Regions from separate parts of the Nonomuraea sp. KM90 genome, predicted to be linked through region 1. Evidence: riboswitches for the same ligand, from Rfam matches in the RefSeq annotation. Region 1 holds a riboswitch; each other region holds the start of a gene.
The links. A riboswitch is a leader RNA that binds a small molecule or an ion and turns the genes downstream of it on or off. The one in region 1 is predicted to bind thiamine pyrophosphate.
Positions count from the first base shown of each region.

Region 2: it holds a riboswitch for thiamine pyrophosphate, as region 1 does, so the genes downstream of both, ACTWPW_RS01205 (FAD-dependent oxidoreductase) here and thiC (phosphomethylpyrimidine synthase ThiC) in region 1, are expected to answer to the same signal.
Region 3: it holds a riboswitch for thiamine pyrophosphate, as region 1 does, so the genes downstream of both, thiD (bifunctional hydroxymethylpyrimidine kinase/phosphomethylpyrimidine kinase) here and thiC (phosphomethylpyrimidine synthase ThiC) in region 1, are expected to answer to the same signal.
Region 4: it holds a riboswitch for thiamine pyrophosphate, as region 1 does, so the genes downstream of both, ACTWPW_RS07535 (purine-cytosine permease family protein) here and thiC (phosphomethylpyrimidine synthase ThiC) in region 1, are expected to answer to the same signal.

Region 1 is NZ_JBQQCB010000097.1:26,122-30,525, reverse strand. It holds gene thiC (phosphomethylpyrimidine synthase ThiC) at 1-1,525, opposite strand, end outside; TPP riboswitch at 1,518-1,630, opposite strand; gene ACTWPW_RS48150 (hypothetical protein) at 1,721-2,071, shown strand; partial or broken gene ACTWPW_RS48145 (universal stress protein) at 2,084-2,917, shown strand; gene ACTWPW_RS48140 (cellulose binding domain-containing protein) at 2,953-4,062, shown strand; gene ACTWPW_RS48135 (YbaK/prolyl-tRNA synthetase associated domain-containing protein) at 4,046-4,404, opposite strand, start outside.
Region 2 is NZ_JBQQCB010000001.1:188,915-193,318, forward strand. It holds gene thiE (thiamine phosphate synthase) at 1-528, opposite strand, end outside; gene ACTWPW_RS01195 (Rv2175c family DNA-binding protein) at 506-880, opposite strand; gene ACTWPW_RS01200 (NAD(P)/FAD-dependent oxidoreductase) at 911-2,074, opposite strand; TPP riboswitch at 2,133-2,249, shown strand; gene ACTWPW_RS01205 (FAD-dependent oxidoreductase) at 2,239-3,423, shown strand; gene thiS (sulfur carrier protein ThiS) at 3,420-3,620, shown strand; gene ACTWPW_RS01215 (thiazole synthase) at 3,613-4,368, shown strand.
Region 3 is NZ_JBQQCB010000015.1:36,043-40,446, reverse strand. It holds gene ACTWPW_RS18520 (carbon starvation CstA family protein) at 1-675, shown strand, start outside; gene ACTWPW_RS18515 (TenA family protein) at 679-1,347, opposite strand; gene thiD (bifunctional hydroxymethylpyrimidine kinase/phosphomethylpyrimidine kinase) at 1,426-2,229, opposite strand; TPP riboswitch at 2,223-2,318, opposite strand; gene ACTWPW_RS18505 (histidine phosphatase family protein) at 2,335-2,988, opposite strand; gene ACTWPW_RS18500 (DNA polymerase domain-containing protein) at 3,049-3,996, shown strand; gene ACTWPW_RS18495 (M28 family metallopeptidase) at 4,116-4,404, shown strand, end outside.
Region 4 is NZ_JBQQCB010000004.1:256,229-260,632, forward strand. It holds gene ACTWPW_RS07530 (methylated-DNA--[protein]-cysteine S-methyltransferase) at 1-414, shown strand, start outside; gene ACTWPW_RS07535 (purine-cytosine permease family protein) at 374-1,711, opposite strand; TPP riboswitch at 1,702-1,814, opposite strand; gene ACTWPW_RS07540 (hypothetical protein) at 2,344-2,766, shown strand; gene ACTWPW_RS07545 (rhodanese-like domain-containing protein) at 2,998-3,321, opposite strand; gene ACTWPW_RS07550 (winged helix-turn-helix transcriptional regulator) at 3,318-3,737, opposite strand; gene ACTWPW_RS07555 (MFS transporter) at 3,868-4,404, shown strand, end outside.

The sequences.
Region 1 (4,404 bases):
CGCCGCGCTGCCGGAACTCGGCCGACTTCTCCGCGAAGCCCGCCTCCCGGATGTCGTGGCTGATCCGCATCGAGCAGAACTTGGGCCCGCACATCGAGCAGAAGTGCGCGGTCTTGGCAGGTGCGGCGGGCAGCGTCTCGTCGTGGAAGGACCGCGCCGTGTCGGGGTCGAGCGAGAGGTCGAACTGGTCCTCCCAGCGGAACTCGAACCGCGCGTCCGACAGCGCGTCGTCCCACGCCTGCGCCTGCGGGTGCCCCTTGGCCAGGTCGGCGGCGTGGGCGGCGATCTTGTACGTGATCACGCCGGTCTTGACGTCGTCCTTGTCCGGCAGGCCGAGGTGCTCCTTGGGGGTGACGTAGCAGAGCATGGCGGTGCCGAACCAGCCGATCATGGCGGCCCCGATGCCCGAGGTGATGTGGTCGTATCCGGGGGCGATGTCCGTCACCAGCGGGCCCAGCGTGTAGAACGGAGCGTCGTCGCAGAGCTCGCGCTGCAGGTCCACGTTCTCCTTGATCTTGTGCATGGGCACGTGCCCGGGGCCCTCGATCATCACCTGGACGTCGTGCTCACGCGCGATCGCGGTCAGCTCCCCCAGCGTGCGCAGCTCGGCGAACTGGGCCTCGTCGTTGGCGTCGGCGATCGAGCCGGGCCTGAGCCCGTCGCCGAGCGAGAACGACACGTCGTAGCGGGCCAGGATTTCGCACATCTCGGCAAAGTTCTCGTACAGGAAGCTCTCGCGGTGGTGCGCCAGGCACCAGGCGGCCATGATCGAGCCCCCGCGCGAGACGATCCCGGTCTTGCGGCGGGCGGTGAGCGGCACGAACTCCAGCCGCACCCCCGCGTGCACGGTCACGTAGTCGACGCCCTGCTCGCACTGCTCGACCAGCGTGTCGCGGTAGACCTCCCACGACAGCGCCTCCGGCCGGCCCTTGACCTTCTCCAGCGCCTGGTAGATGGGCACGGTGCCGACCGGGACGGGCGAGTTGCGCAGGATCCACTCGCGGGTCTCGTGGATGTCGTCGCCGGTGGACAGGTCCATGATCGTGTCGGCGCCCCAGCGCGTGGCCCAGGTCATCTTCTCGACCTCCTCCTCGATGGAGGAGGTCACGGCGGAGTTGCCGATGTTGGCGTTGATCTTCACCAGGAAGTTGCGGCCGATGATCATCGGCTCGGACTCGGGGTGGTTGACGTTCGCGGGGATGATGGCCCGGCCCGCCGCGACCTCCTGCCGGACGAACTCGGGGGTGACGCCCTCGCGCACGGCCACGAACTCCATCTCCCTGGTCACCAGCCCGCGCCGGGCGCAGGCGACCTGCGTGACCGGCTCGCCCGCCGCCCCACGCTCGCGGATCCACCCCTCGCGCAGGCGGGGCAGCCCCTGCCGGAGGTCGGGCCGGAAGGACGGGTCGGTGTACGGGCCCGAGGTGTCGTACAGCGTCACCGCCGAGCCGTCGGACAGCCGCACCTCGCGCATCGGCACGCGCAGGTCGCCGCGGTAGATCTTGGTGAAGCGCGCGTCAGTCATCGCGCAAACTCCCTTCGCCGGCATTACCCGGAGCAGGTTCTGGCGGTCGGCGGCTGTCAGCCGTCCTCTCAGCCCGGTCTCCACCGGGCTCCCGCGTTGGACGGCGAAGATCGTACCCAGATGTGCCCCCGGCCGAAACCCGCGCGGCGAGGTTTGACGAGCGCCCTCGGCGGTAGGCTCCCCATCAGGGGAAACATGAAGAGAATCGCCGCTGTCGCAGGACTACTCGTCGTGATGGCCGCGTCCGGCGCCACCGCCGCCGCCGGGGACGGCATCGATCAGCACGAAGTAAGCCAGGAACAGTACGACACCCTGATCGCCCAGTGCCGCTACGCCGACACCGGGAAGGCGAAATGCCGGGCCGCGGTCAGAGAGATGTACCGCGTCGGCAGAACCGACAGAAGCCTCGACTGCCGGTCCTACTCCGGCGTGACCGTCTGCGGCACGCTGCGGCTCAGCAGGTCCGAACGCGCGTGCGTCCGTGACTCGGAGGCCCAGGGGCTGCCGTTCCGCCGCGCCGAGGTGGAATGCTACGCGCTGTCCTGAGGGGGCTGGGACGTGATCATCGTAGGGGTGGACGGCTCCCGCACCGGCCTTGAGGCGGCCGGCTGGGCCGCGGCCGAGGCTGAGCTGCGCCAGGCGCCGCTGACCGTCGCGCACGCCGTGCCGAAGTGGGTGTGCGAGCAGGGCGCCGTCCGCTACGCCGAGGTGGCCCGGTGGATGCGCGACGGCGCGAACACGGTGCTCACCTCGGCGGAGGAGCGGGCCCGCCGGGAGTGGCCGCAGGTGCGGGTGGAGGGCGTCCTGCTGCCCGGCGATCCCCGCTCCGCGCTGGTCAAGGCGTCCGAGGGGGCCGAGCTGCTGGTCGTCGGCAGCCGCGGGATCGGCGGCGTCCGGGGGTTGCTGGTCGGGTCGGTCGCGTACGGGGTGTCCGCGCACGCGCGTACGAACGTCGTACTGATCCACGGGCGCCCCGACACCCCGCGCGGCGAGATCGTGGCCGGGACCGACGGCTCGCCCGGCGCCGGGCGGGCACTGGAGTTCGCCTTCCACGAGGCCGAGCTGCGCGGCGCCCGGCTGCACGCCGTACAGGCGTGGGCCTGGCCGCACGTGAGCGGCTTCGAGCCGGCCGACCGCGAGAGCGAGCAGGACACGCTGCGGAGGTTGAAGGAGTCGCTGACCGCGCACCGGGAGCGGCATCCCGGGGTGGACGTGGTGGCGGAGGTCGTCCACGGGCACCCCATGTAGGTGCTCAAGGAGGCCGCTTCCGGCGCCGACCTGCTCGTGGTCGGCTCGCGCGGGCACGGCCAGCTCGCGGGCATGCTCATCGGCTCGATCAGCCAGGCCCTGCTCCACCACGCCCCCTGCCCCCTGGCCGTGGTCCGCGCCTGAAAGTTACATGCGTCGCCCCAGGTCACGCCCCCGCGATGATCGTCTCCCTTTCCGCCGCGAGCCCGCGCTCCTACGATCTGCGCAGGCTACGACGGGAGCAGACGATGCCCAAGACCGGCGCCGCGCTGGCCGCGATGCTGGCCCTGGCCGCCGCGGTGTTGTTCGCCACCACCGCATCGGCCGGCGCCGCCGCCACCAGGATCATGCCCCTGGGCGACTCGATCACCGGATCCCCCGGCTGCTGGCGGGCCCTGCTCTGGAACCGCCTCCAGAGCACCGGCCACACGAACGTCGACTTCGTCGGCACCCTCCCGCCCCAGGGCTGCGGGGTCGCGCACGACGGCGACAACGAGGGCCACGGCGGCTACCTCGCCACCAACATCGCCGGCCAGAACCTGCTGCCCGGCTGGCTCTCCGCCACCCGGCCCGACGTCGTGCTGATGCACCTGGGCACCAACGACGTGTGGAGCAACATCGCGCCGGCGACGATCCTCGGCTCGTTCACCACGCTCGTCAACCAGATGCGGGCGAGCAACCCCGGCATGAAGATCCTCGTCGCCAAGATCATCCCGATGAACCCGTCCTCCTGCGCGGACTGCGCCCAGCGGGCCGTGAACTTCAACAACGCCATCCCCGCCTGGGCCGCGGCCACCAGCACCGCACAGTCGCCGATCACGGTCGTGGACCAGTGGACGGGCTTCAGCACGGCCACCGACACCTACGACGGGGTGCACCCGAACGCCGCGGGCGACCAGAAGATGTCCGACAAGTGGTACCCGCCCCTGGTCGAGGCCCTGTCCGGCACCGCCACGCCCACCGCCACCACCACGACCCCGCCGCCGCCCGGCGGCTGCACGGCCACGTACAGCAACACCGGTCAGTGGCAGGGCGGCTTCCAGGGCGAGGTCATCGTCAAGAACACCGGCACCACGCCGATGAACGCGTGGACGGTGGCGTGGACGTTCGCCGACGGCCAGCGGGTCACCCAGCTCTGGGGCGGCACGCTTAGCGCGAGCGGCTCCTCGGTGACGGTACGCAACGCCGGCTGGAACGGCCTGCTGGCGCCCGGGGCCTCCACCGCGTTCGGCTTCCTGGCCTCCTGGAACGGCACCAACACGGCCCCCACGCCTAGTTGCTCAGCGTGATGTCCGCCATCCGGGGCGCCGCCAGCCGTACGTAGTCGTCGGTCGCCAGCGCCACGGAGCGGTCGAGCCGGGCGGCGTTGAAGTACAGCTCGGGCCGGTCCAGCAGCGAGGGATCGGCGACCAGCTCGAGCCGGGAGTCGTAGCTGAAGGGCAGCACGGTCCCGCTCACGCTCCCGGCCAGCTCCTCGGCCTTCTCCTTGCCGGCGAAGGCCACGTACGTGCCGTCGAGCAGCGCCTTGACCGCCTGGAGGTCGAGCCGGGCATCGCCGGGCACGACGGCCAGCACGTGCCGGGTCTGCTTCTTGCCGACCTTGACCATCACGATCAGGCACTTGGCGGCCT
Region 2 (4,404 bases), on a different contig from region 1:
GTCGAGGTTGGCGAGGTCGATGCCGCCGATCCCGAACCACGGCCGCGACGTCCCCAGCGACGCCACATGCCTGAGCAGCGGCGGGCCGGGGGCCGGGCGGCCCGGCTTGGTGGGCGTGGGCCAGACGGGGCCGCAGCAGAAGTAGTCGACGCCCTCCTCCACGGCCGCGGCGGAAGCCTCGGCGGCGGAGTGGGTGGACCGTCCGATGACGATGTCGTCGCCGAGTATCTCTCGCGCGACCGTCACGGGAAGGTCGTCCTGCCCCAGGTGGAGCACGTCGGGCCGGGCGGCGTAGGCGATGTCCGCCCGGTCGTTGACGGCCAGCAGCTTGCCGTGCCGGTCGCAGGCGTCGCGGAAGATCTCGAGGAGCGCGAGTTCTTCGCGAGCCTCCAGGCCCTTCTCCCGCAGCTGGATGATGTCCACGCCCCCGGCCAGCACCGAATCGAGGAACTCTGCCAGGTCGCCGCGGTCGCGGCGGCCGTCTGTGCAGAGATAGAGGCGGGCCTCAGAAAGCGAGGGCTTGGGCACGCCGCTTGACCTCGGTATGACGGCCGGCCTTGATCGCCTCTATGGGCGATCCGGGCAGCGACTCGTCTGGGGTGAAGAGCCAGCGCAGCGACTCGACATCGTCGTAGCCGGCGTCCTGCAACACGGTCAGCGTGCCGGGCAGGCCCTTCATCACGTCCTTCCCATCGAGGAACACCGCGGGCACCTGTGGCCCGCCGCTCCCGCGGCGCACGCCGAGGAGCTTGTGGTCCTTGAGGAGCTGCTTGGCCCGCCCGATCGAAAGGTCAAGGCGCGAGGCCACTTCGGGGAGCGTGAGCCACTCGTCGACGAGCTGCTCGGTCTCCCGGTCGATCTGTGCAACAGAAAGCGTCACGAAACCACAACTACCACATGCCGTCCTTGCTCAAACAACACAATCCCGTAGGGGGACTTGTGGATCTACCAGGCGTTCCGCGTCGAGGCGGTGGCCCGCCTCGATGATCCGCCGCCCCTGTACGAGATCGCGCGGCCGGTCCACGGCGAGCACCGCGGCGAGGGTGTCGCCGGCGGTGAGCCAGACGGCCGACCACTTGCCCTCGGGCTCTCCTCGATAGACCAGCCGTTCCCCCGCGGGGTGGTGGCCGGAGTATTGCACCATGTGCCCGAACTGCTCGGACCAGAAGTATGGCACCGGATCGTACACGGCTTCCTCCCCCAGCAGTGTCGCGGCGGCGACCTCGGGGGCGTTGAGCGCGGTGTCCCAGTGTTCCACCCTGAGCCTGACCTGCCAGCGGCGCGACCACCAGGCGGCGCAGTCGCCCACGGCAACCGTGTTCGGGAGCGAGGCGCGCAGGTGCTCGTCGGTGACGACGCCGTTGTGGAGGTCGATGTCGGCGCCGGCCAGCCATTCGACCGCCGGGCGCACGCCGATGCCGGTGACGACCGCGTGGGCCTCGACGAACTCGCCGCCCACCAGCCGCACGCCGCCCTCGTCCACGGAGTCGACCATGGTGCCGAGCCGCAGGTCGATGCCGTCGTACCAGCGCTCGGTGCGGGCCCCGATCTCGGTGCCGACGGCGGTCGCGAGCGGGGTCTCGGCGGACTCGATCACCGTCACCTCGCAGCCGGCGCGGCGGGCCGCCGTGGCCACCTCCGCGCCGATCCAGCCGGCGCCGACGATGGCAAGGCGGGCGCCGGGGACGAGCATGGCCCTGAGCTCGTGGGCGTCGTCGATGGTGCGCAGCACGTGCTGGGGGCCGTCGCCGGGCAGCCTGATCGGCTCGGCGCCGGTGGCGATGACCAGGCTGTCGTAGCCGATCTCGCCCTCGGTGGTCTCCACGACGCCCTCGCGCAGCGACTTGGCGCTGACGCCGGGCCAGAAGTCGACGCCCATGGACTCGAGGTCGGTCTCGACGTAGCTGGAGTCGGCGTCGCCGGCCAGGACGGCCTTGGACAGGGGCGGGCGGTCGTAGGGGCGGTGGCGCTCCTGGCCCACCAGGGTGATCCGGCCGTCGAACCCGCGCCCGCGCAGTGCCTCGACCGTACGCACTCCGGCCAGGCCCGCTCCCACCACCACGACATGCTTCACGTTGATGACCATAACGGGGGCGGTGCGTGGACGTCGCACCGAGGCCGTAGGCTGTGGACGTAAGACGCGCGGGAGTCCGGCCGTAACCGGGCTGAGAGGAAGGCTGCACCGGGCCTTCGACCGCAAGACACCTGATCCGGATCATGCCGGCGAAGGGAGCGCATGTGGACGTGATCGTGGGTGGCGGGGTCGTCGGGCTTTCCGTCGCCTGGCGGATGGCCCGTGAGGGGCGGCAGGTCACCGTGGTCGACCCGGCTCCGGGCACGGGTGCCTCGCACGCGGCGGCGGGGATGCTGGCCCCGGTCAGCGAGGTGACCTACACCGAGGCGCCGCTGCTGCGGCTGGGGATGGCCTCGCTGCGCCGCTGGCCCGCCTTCGCCGCCGAGCTCTCCGCGGACGCCGGCCTGGACGAAGCCGCCGGACCGGGCGCGGAGCAGGGGCCGAAGCGGCCCGGCGCGGGTCGGGGGCTGAACCGGCCCGGCGCGGGGCGAGGGCTGGATCTCCGGTCGGACGGGACGCTCGACGTGGCGTTCGGGGCCGACGACCTGGCGGCGCTGGACGAGCTGGCGGCGTTCATGGACAAGCTGGGCCTGCCGGTCGAGCGGCTGACCGGGCGGGAGTGCCGCCGGCTGGAGCCGATGCTGGCACCCTCCGTGCGCGGCGGGCTGCTGGCGGCCGGTGACGCCTGGGTCGACCCGCGCCGCGTGACGGCGGCGCTGCTGGCCGCCCTGGAACGGAGGGGCGTGCCGCTGGTCAGGGCCCGCGCGACTGGGCTGCTGCGCGAGGGCGGGCGCGAAGGTGGGGCGGTCACGGGCGTGCGCCTGGACGGCGACCCCGCCGAGCTGCGGGCCGAGCGGGTCGTCGTGGCGGCCGGGGCCTGGAGCGCCGAGCTGGCCGAGGTGCCGGTGCGGCCGGTCAAGGGGCAGATCATGCGGTTGCGCTCGCCGCAGCCGCTGCTCGGCCGGTGCGTACGCGGAACCGTGCACGGCTCGTACGTCTACCTGGTCCCCCGGGGCGACGGCGAGCTGGTGGTCGGGGCCACGCAGGAGGAGCTGGGATTCGACACCCGGGTGACCGCCGGCGGGCTCTACGAGCTGCTGCGGGACGCCAGGGAGCTGGTGCCGGGCGTCACCGAGCTGGAGGTCGCCGACGTGGTGGCGGGGCTGCGGCCGGGGACACCGGACAACCTGCCGGTCATCGGGCCGAGCGGGACACCGGGGCTGGCGTTCGCGACCGGGCACCACCGGGGCGGCGTGCTGCTGGCCCCGCTCACGACGGCCATCCTGCTGGGCGAGGAGAGCGAGCTGGCGGCCCTGTGCACGCCGGAGAGATTTCGGGAAATTTCATGATTGTTACCATCAACGGGGCCGCGCACGAGGTGGTCGACGGCATCACCGTGGCGCAGGCCGTACGCATATTGACCGCGGTCACCACCGGAGTGGCCGTGGCCGTGAACGACGAGGTGGTCACGCGCGGCGCCTGGGACTCGACGGCGCTGCGCGACCGTGACCGCGTGGAGGTTCTGACGGCGGTGCAAGGTGGATGATCTGATCATCGCCGGGGAGAAGTTCTCCTCCCGGCTCATCATGGGGACCGGCGGCGCGCCCTCGCTGGAGGTGCTCGACCAGGCGCTGGCGGCGTCGGGGACCGAGCTGACCACGGTGGCGATGCGGCGGCTCGACCCGGGCTCACGGGGCTCCGTGCTGGACGTGCTGCACAGGCGCGACATCAAGGTGCTGCCCAACACGGCCGGCTGCTTCACCGCGGGCGAGGCCGTGCTGACGGCCCGGATGGCCAGGGAGGCCCTGGGCACGAACTGGGTCAAGCTGGAGGTCATCGCCGACGAGCGGACGCTGCTGCCGGACCCGATCGAGACGTTCGACGCGGCCGAGCGGCTGGTGGCGGACGGGTTCGTGGTGCTGCCGTACATCGGGGACGACCCGGCGCTGGCCCGGCGGCTGGAGCAGGCCGGCTGCGCCGCCGTGATGCCCCTGGGGGCGCCGATCGGCTCGGGGCTGGGCATCCGCAACCCGCACAACATCGAGCTCATCGTGGAGGCCGCCGGCGTGCCGGTGATCCTCGACGCGGGCATCGGCACGGCGAGCGACGCCGCGCTGGCGATGGAGCTGGGCTGCGACGCCGTGCTGCTGGCCACGGCCGTCACCAGGGCGCAGCGGCCCGACCTCATGGCGGCGGCCATGAAGGGCGCCGTGGTCGCCGGGCGGCTGGCGCGGCAGGCGGGCCGCATCCCGCGCCGCCGCTACGCCGAGGCGTCCTCCCCGATGACGCCGTGACCCCGGAGGCGCCCGTGACCCCGGTGGCCGTCGTGA
Region 3 (4,404 bases), on a different contig from region 1:
GTCGACGCCGGGACGCGGGTGGGGCGGTTCATGCTCCAGGACACGCTGGGCAACCTGTGGAAGCCGATCGCACGGGTGAGCTGGTGGCCGGGGCTGGTCGCCTCCAGCGCCGTGGTCGTGGCGGCCTGGGGATATTTCCTCTACCAGGGCGTCAACGACCCGCTCGGCGGCATCAACCAGCTCTTCCCGCTGTTCGGCATCGCCAACCAGCTCCTGGCGGCCGTCGCGCTCACTGTGGCCACCACGCTGCTGATCAAGAGTGGCCGGCTCAAGTGGGCCTGGGTGACGGGGGTGCCCCTGGCCTGGGACGTGGCGGTCACGCTGACCGCCAGCTACCAGAAGGTGTTCTCGACCGACCCCACGCTCGGCTTCTTCGCCCAGCGTGACCGCTATCAGACGGCGCTCGACCAGGGACAGCTCCTCGCGCCCGCCAAGACGACCGGCGCGATGCAGCAGATCGTGATCAACTCCACCGTCGACGGCGTCCTGGCGGCGCTGTTCGCCATCCTGATCATCGTGGTGATCCTCGACGCGGCCCGCGTGTGGATCAAGGCGATCAGGACGCGGGAGCCGCTGCCGGACACGGAGGCGCCGTTCGAGGAGTCCAAGATCCTCGCCCCGGCCGGGCTCATCGCCACCCGCGAGGAGAAGGAGATGATGGCCAAGGCGCCGTGATGGTCAGGGCGCGAGCCACCGCTCCGTCGGCCAGGTCTCGCGCCGCCAGGCGCTGTCCCAGAACATCCACTCGTACGCCGCCGCCCGGCCGTAGGCCTCTCCCATGGCCTCGCGGGTGGCCGGGTCGGCGGCGGCGGCGAGCCGGTCGGCGATGCCCTTGGCCTGCTCGACGGAGGCCGCGAAGGCCGGGTCCGCGTAGGTGGAGATCCACTTGACGTACGGGTGCTCCGGGGTGGCGTACTTCAGCAGCGCCGTACCGACGTCCTGGTAGATCCAGAAGCACGGCAGCACCGCCGCCGCGATCACCGGGTAGGGCGCGGTGAGCGCCGTGGCCTGCAGGAACGACGCGTACGCCAGGCACGTCGGCGACATCGCCAGGCCCTTGGCGTCGGCGCCGAGCTCCTCGGCGTAGCCGGCGTGCAGCATGCGCTCGGCGGCCAGCGCGGTGTGCGCGCTCTGGGCCCAGAACGCCGCGTCGGCGGGGTCTGTCGCCCGCACGGACGCCGTGGCCAGCGCCTTGGAGAACGCCTCCAGGTAGCGGGCGTCCTGCACGATGTAGAAGCCGAACCGGTCGGGGTCGAGGGTGCCGTCGCCGAGCGCGACGAGGAAGGGGTGCTCGTGGATGGCGCGCATCAGCTCGGCCGTGCGCTGCCAGATGTCATCGCAGAACATCGCGTCTCCTTGGGAACGGCAATCTGGGGGCGGCAATCTTGGGGGCGCAGGTTTGGGGCGCAGTCTTCGGGAGCGTGCTCACCAGATGGCGTGGAAGTGGTGGACGGGGCCGTGGCCGTGCCCGACGTCGAGCGTGTCGGCCGCGCGCAGCGCCTCCGTCAGGTAGGTCTTCGCCGCCCGCACCGCGCCCGGCCAGTCGTCGTGGCGGGGGCGCAGCGCCGCGATGGCCGAGGACAGCGTGCAGCCGGTGCCGTGGGTGTTGCGGGTGTCCACGCGGGGCGCGGCCAGCTCGATCGCGCCCTCGGGCGTGGCCAGCACGTCCACGCAGGTGTCGCCGTCCAGGTGGCCGCCCTTGAGCAGCACCTGCCGGGCGCCCAGCGCGCGCAGCCGCCGCGCCTGCCCGTGCATCTCGGACAGGCCGCGGGCCGGCTCCTCGCCGAGCAGGTCCGCCGCCTCGGGCAGGTTGGGCGTGATCAGGTCGGCGCGGGGCAGCAGCGTCTCGCGCAGCTCGGCCACGGCGTCGGCCGGCAGCAGCCGGTCGCCGCTCTTGGCCACCATCACGGGGTCGAGCACGACGAAAGGCGGCCGGTACGTGTCCAGTGCCGCCGCCACCGCCTTGATCAGCGGCGCGGTGCCCAGCATGCCGATCTTCACGGCGTCCGCCGGCACGTCGGTCAGCAGCGTGTCGAGCTGGGCGGCGACGAACTCGGCCGGCACCTCGTGGATGCCGGTCACGCCCGTGGTGGTCTGCGCGACCAGCGCCGTGACGACCGTCATGCCGTAGGCGCCGAGCGCGGAGAAGGTCTTCAGATCGCCCTGGATGCCGGCGCCGCCGCTGGGGTCGGTGCCCGCGATGGACAGGACTCTGGGTGCGTCGCTCACCGAGATGACGTCCCTTCGCTAGTGCGAACTAGATCAGGTTCGACGGGTGTGATCTCAGCCCGGGTCTCCGGGCACCCCGCGTCAGTGGCCCACTGTAACAGGCGCTCAGCCGCGCAGCTCCGGGGGGAAGCCGGTCCAGCGCAGCTCCACGGGAAGGTGACCCATGTCGTTGAAGAAGAGCAGCGAGGGCGGCCGGCCGGGGGCGTAGCGGATGGCGGTCAGGGCGGCGTTGGCGTGGTTGAGCCCGAGCCAGCGCCACTCGGGGGCGTCCTGGGCGGCGCGTACCAGCCAGCCGATCAGGAAGTTGTGCGTGACCACGAGCTCGTGGCGGGTCTCGTCCACCGTCTCGTCCACCGTCTCGTCCACCGTCTCGTCCACCGTCGTGTCCACCGTTCCGCCCACTGGGCCGGTGAACAGGTCGAGGGCCTCGCGGGCCAGCTTCGGCTCCGCCCCGGGGAACCGGGCGAGGAAGCCGAGGAAGTGGTCGGCGTACTCGGGGGGCAGCTCCTCCCTGGCCGGCAGGTACGGCACGTAGTCGCCGGCGGCCTCCGACACGCGCAGCGGGACGCCGGGGAGGTGCTCGCCGATCAGGCGGGCGGTCTCGGCGGCCCGGGGGAGCGGCCCGTGGTGGACGGCGGCCAGCGGGACGCCGCGGAGCCGCTCGCCGAGCAGCGCGGCCTGGCGGCGGCCGGCGTCCGTCAGGCCGCTCTCGTCCGGGGTGGCCTCGCTGTGCCGGGTGAGGTAGAGGAGACGCGTCATGGGGATCATTGTGGCCCGCGAATGTTGACCACACGTTCGAGTGTCGGCATCGTAGGGCGGGTGGCCGCTGATGAGACGCGCGACGGGGTCGCCCTGACCAACCTCGACCAGCCGTTGTTCGACGGTGCCGGCGCCACCAAGCGCGACCTGGTCGACTACCTCGACGCGGTCCGCGACCGCATCCTCCCGGTCCTGCGCGACCGCGCGCTCTCGGTCATCCGCGTGCGCCCGGGCCAGGAGCCGTTCGTGCAGAAGAACCTGCCCAAATACGCCCCCGACTGGGTGCGCTCGGTGTCCATGTGGGCGGACGCGTCGCGCCGGCAGGTGACGTACGCGCTGTGCGACGACCGCAGGACGCTGCTGTGGTTCGCGAACCAGCGGGCGGTGGAATACCACCCGGCGCTGTTCGTCGGCGACCACCCCACCCACATGATCCTCGACCTCGACCCGCCGGAGCACGACGACTCCTTCTCGCTGGCCGTGCGCGGCGCCTTCCTCGTCCGCCAGGCCCTCGACGACGCCGGGCTGAGCGGGGCGGTGAAGACCAGCGGGGCGAAGGGCGTGCACGTGTTCGTGCCCGTGGCCGAGGGCACGGCGCCGGACGACCTGGCGGCGGCCACCCGGGCCCTGGCCGCCCGCGCCGAGCGGGTGGACCCGGCGCTGGCCACCACGGCGTTCATCCGCGAGGACCGCGCGGGCAAGGTCTTCCTCGACTCCACGCGCGCGGGCGGCGCCACGGTGGCGGCCGCCTACAGCCCCCGCATCCGGCCGGGCGTGCCCGTCTCCTTCCCCGTGGCCTGGGCCGACCTCGACCGCGTGGCGCCGGCCGACTTCACCATGCGCACCGCGCCCGGGCTGCTGGCCGAGGGTGATCCGTGGGCCGAGCACATGCCCGCGCCGCAGCGGCTGCCGGACGACCTCATCGCCGAGGGGCACACGATCCCGGTCGCCCGCGTACAGGCGATGCACGAGGGCAAGCGGCGTGCCCGCGCCCGCCGCGCGGAGTAAATGTCCGGAATTTGCAGCATTAGTGGGTCTTCTCAGGGGTTCCTGGCCGGGTTACGTTCCGGTGGCGGCGGCTCGGGGGAAATCGCCGCGATCTCCGGTCTGTTCCTGGGGGAACCCCTATGCGAAGAATGCTCATCGTTCTGATCGCCGCACTCTCCTTACCGCTGACGATGGCCGCGCCGGTCAACGCGGGCGGGCTCGACGACGTGTTCGCCAAGCTCCTCGTCAAGCAGGTCAAGGGGGCCAACGCCAAGAAGCACCTCGACGCCCTGCAGGCCATCGGCACCGCCAACGGCGGCAACCGCGCCGCCGGCACGCCCGGCTACGACGCCTCGGTCGACTACGTGGCGGGCAAGCTGCGCAAGGCCGGGTACAAGGTCACGCTCCAGCCGATCAACTTCGTCGAGA
Region 4 (4,404 bases), on a different contig from region 1:
GACGTCTTCGAGCTGGTCAGCAGGCATGTGGGCCGGTTCATCGGGCCCGACGCGCGACGCCTCGACCCGGTGCGCAGGGAGCTCGACGCCTACTTCTCGGGGCGGCTGCGCGCGTTCGCCACGCCGGTGGACCTGACGCTGGCCACGACTTTCGCGCGCACGGTGCTGCAGAAGACCATGGCGGTCCCCTATGGCACCACCACCACGCTGGAGCAGATCGGCGAGAGCATCGGCCGGCCGCGCGCGCTGCGGGCGATCGGCAACGCGCTGGCCTCCAACCCCATCTGCGTGATCGTGCCCTGCCACCGGGTGGTGCGCGAGGACGGCGCGCTCGGCGACTACGCGGGGGGCGCGGCCGCCAAGCAGCACCTGCTCAACGTCGAGCGGCGGACCGCCGGGCCAGCAGCCCGATGAGCAGCGTCACCAGCGCGGCCACCAAGGCACCGCCCAGGGCGCCGTTCATCCACGGCTGCCGGACGAAGCCGAGGACCTCGCGCACGCCCGCCCACCACGCGTCCCACTGGGGGATCGTCGGCGTCGAGGTCGTCAGCCAGTAGGCGGCGAAGCCCAGCGCCCACGGCACCAGCATCGACCAGCGCGAGGGCGCGTCCTCCGCGGTGTTCCAGCCCGTGCCGCGGCGCAGCAGGAAGTAGTCCACGGCGAGCACCGCGAACATCGGCACGAACACCGCCCCGATCAGGCCGAGGAACACCCCGTACGAGGTGACGTCCACCAGCAGGGCGATCACCACGGTGAGCACGCCGATGCCGACGGAGAAGACGCGCCGGTCCATCCGCGGCATCAGGTTCTGCAGCGAGACCGTGGTGGAGTAGACGTTGGCGAAGGACTGGTCGGTCTCGCGCAGGACCAGGATGCCGAAGAACAGCGCGCCCAGCGGCACCGCCACGAACGGCCCGAACACCGACGTCTGGTCGGCCTGCACCCCGGCGGCGCCCGCGAGGGCCACCGCGTACACGCCCAGCCCCAGACACGCCACCTGGGCCAGGGTGTATCCGCCGACCACGCCGGTGAAGGCGGCCCTGCTGGAGCGCGAGTGGCGGGCGAAGTCGGCGGCCATCGGCACCCAGGACACCGAGAGCGCGATCACGTAGTCGACCGCGGCGGGGAAGGCCGTCCAGCTCCCGCCCTCCGGGGAGGGGGCGTCGCGCAGGAAGAACACCGTGAACCAGATCATCGCGATGATCACGCCGACGGTGACGTACCGGCGCAGCAGCCGGATCGACCCGAGCGGCCAGATCGTCAGCGCGGTGGTCAGCACCCCCGCCACGACCACCCACACCTGGTACGGCACCGAGCCGAAGATCGCGGTGGCACCCTTCGCGATCACCCAGAGCTCGAAGGCCCCCCAGCCGATCATCTGCACGATGTTCAGCACCGTGGGCACGTAGGAGATCCTGGCCCCGAACAGCCCGCGCAACAGCACCATCGCCGGCTGCCCGGTCTGCGTGCCGGGGATGGCGGACAGGCCCACCATGGCGGTGCCGATCAGGCTGCCCACCACCGTGGCCACCAGCACCGCGGCCAGGCTGAGCGGGGCGTCGCCGAGCGGGTTGAGCAGGAGCAGGGCTCCGGAGAAGCCGAGGAGGCTGACCCCGAGGTTCGCCCAGAGAGCGCCCTGGTCGAGCACGCCGAGGGTCTTCGGCGGGCGGCCTTCGAGGGTCAGCGGAACTTCTTCGACGCCATGCGTCATCGCACACTCCCTACGCCGGCATTACCCGGACAGGTTCATGCGGTCGGCAGCAGCAGTAGCTACCCTCTCAGCCTGGTTGCCCCAAGCTCCCGCGGGGGTTGGTACACGAAGCCGGGATCATCCCAGCTCGCGCCCCCATGATGCACCATTCGTCCTAGATCGGCCACCACCGGGTAGCTGCCATCGCGCCCTGGGGAGAGTCCGTGCAGGTCCGCAGGACGAACAGCTGGAGAGGCCTCTCGCACCGCGTCGGCGGGCTGCCCACGCACGCATTCTCCAAGCCACGCTGTACATCACTGCCGAGCGACCAGGCATATTCCCGGCATATTCCACGGTGCTGCCGAGGAGTGCAACGATCGCTCCGGTGAACCTCGGGCCGTATTCCACCCCCCTGGCACCAGGCGAGGCGACCCTGACCCGCCCGGGTGTGGTCGGAAAGCCCACGTCATCAGAGACGACGACATCCGGCACCCCGGCGCCACCTGTGCGATGCTCACCGCCTTCGAAGACGTCACCTCGCACGTCTCCCCCGCCGGCCACGCGGGAGGGCTGAAGTTCACGTTCCACGGCCAACCGAACCAACCGAGACATCTCTTGCTGGAGGACTGTTGAAGACACGCATTCTGGGCGCCGTGCTGGGAATCGCAGCGTTGAGCGGGCTGCTGGTGGCAAGCCCGGCGCAGGCGGCCGACGGAGTGTCCTCCGCCCGCGTGGAAAACCCGGACAGAGCCGGCGCCGGGTACGTCCGGACGACCGTCGACTTCGTCAGCCGGACGAGGGTCGTCTTTCGGAACTTCACGGTGCGCGACATCTGCCCCGCTGACAACCATGGGGTGCGGGCCCAGATGGAGTGGACGCACACCGACCTGACCACCGGGTACAGCGCCTGGAAGGTGGACACCAGCTGCGGCTCCCACGGCACCAACTTCGGAAACTTCGTCCGCACCGGCCCCAAGCCCATCCGGCTGGTCCGCGTGAGGGTGTGCATCTACAAGCGATCAGGCCAGCACCTGGCTTGCGACTACAGCCTGTCCCGAGACAACCAGTACACCTGAGCCGCTGACGCTCAGGCTCTCAGCTGGTCGGCGTAGGCGGTAACCGAAGGCGTCGGCGAGCAGGGCGAGTTCGCCGTAACCGGAAGCGAAGCTTGAACGTACGCCGCCGGCCTGCCGAGCTCGGCCTCGCCGTCGGTGAAGAAGGCGGCGTGGATGGTGAATCTCGCGCTGCAACTACTCGAAGGCGATCTCCATCGACCGGGCCCGGTGCCGCATCGCGGTAACGCCGCCTCATGCCACGAAGGGCTCCTGGCCCGTCTCGCTGACCATCGGCCGGCGCGCGGACTCCCACGACTGCATGCCGCCCCCGACGTTGACCGCGTCGCGCCCGAGCTGGTTGAGCCAGGCCGCGACCTGCAGCGAACGGCCGCCCACCCGGCACACGACGTAGACCGTCCGGTCGCCGGGCACCTCGTCGACCCGGCCCTGGATCTGCGTCATGGGGATGTGCACGGCTTCGGGCGCGTGCCCGGCCAGCCATTCGTCCTGCTCGCGGACGTCGAGCAGGTAAGCGTCGGCGGGAACGGCGTTGGCCTCGATCTCAGGAACGGTCATGGCTCCATCATCTCGCGCCGCGAGTCGTAGGCCGCACGCGCCTCCGCGATCTCCGCCTGATGCTCCTCGGTCCACGTGACCAGGGACTTGATGGTCTGGTGCAGCGTACGGCCGAGCGGCGTCAGCGCGTAGTCCACCCGGGGCGGCACCACGGGGTGAACCGTGCGGGTGACCAGGCCGTCGCGTTCGAGCTGGCGCAGGGTGACGCTGAGCATGCGCTGGCTGACGCCGTCGATCTCGCGGCGGAGCTGGGTGAAGCGCAGGCTCTGGCAGTCGAGCAGGGCGATCACCAGCAGCGACCACTTGTCCGCGATGCGGTCGAGGATCTGCCGGACCTCGCAGTCCTCGCGGGTGTCCCACTGGCGTACGTCGTAGTCGTCGTCCACGGTGCCTTCGCAGTAACTGAGTGATCTCAAAGTGCCGTCTTCCACGACATTTCATCCTGGCCCATGATGTGGACGGTTACAAGAGAGAACCGACATGCCGAGAAGTAACCGGGGGTTTGTTGTGTCTGTGCCCGCCCGTTCCTGGGGCGTACTGATCGTTTTGTGCGGTGCCATCTTCCTGGAGGGCATCGACGTGGCCATGCTGAACGTCGCCCTCCCGTCCATCCGGGCCGACCTCGGGCTTTCCACCAGCATGCTGAGCGGGGTCGTCAGCGCGTACGTGCTGGGGTACGGCGGTTTCATGCTGCTCGGCGGCCGGGCGGCCGACCTGCTGGGCCGGCGGCGGATGTTCCTGCTCTGGCTGGTGGTGTTCCTGCTCTTCTCCGGTCTCGGCGGCTTCGCGACCGAGGGCTGGGTGCTGCTGCTGGCCAGGTTCGTCACGGGGGTGGCCGCCGCGTTCATGACCCCGGCCGGCCTGTCTCTGATCACCACGAACTTCCCCGAGGGCAGGCAGCGCAACCGGGCCCTGCTCATCTACGCGGGCACGGCGGCGGGCGGGTTCGCGCTCGGGCTGGTGATCGGCGGCCTGCTGACCGCGATCGGCTGGCGCTGGGTGTTCTTCGCCCCCGTTCTGCTCTCGCTGGTCATCCTGCTGGCCGCGATCCCCCTGCTCAAGGAGCCGGCCACGGCCCGCCCC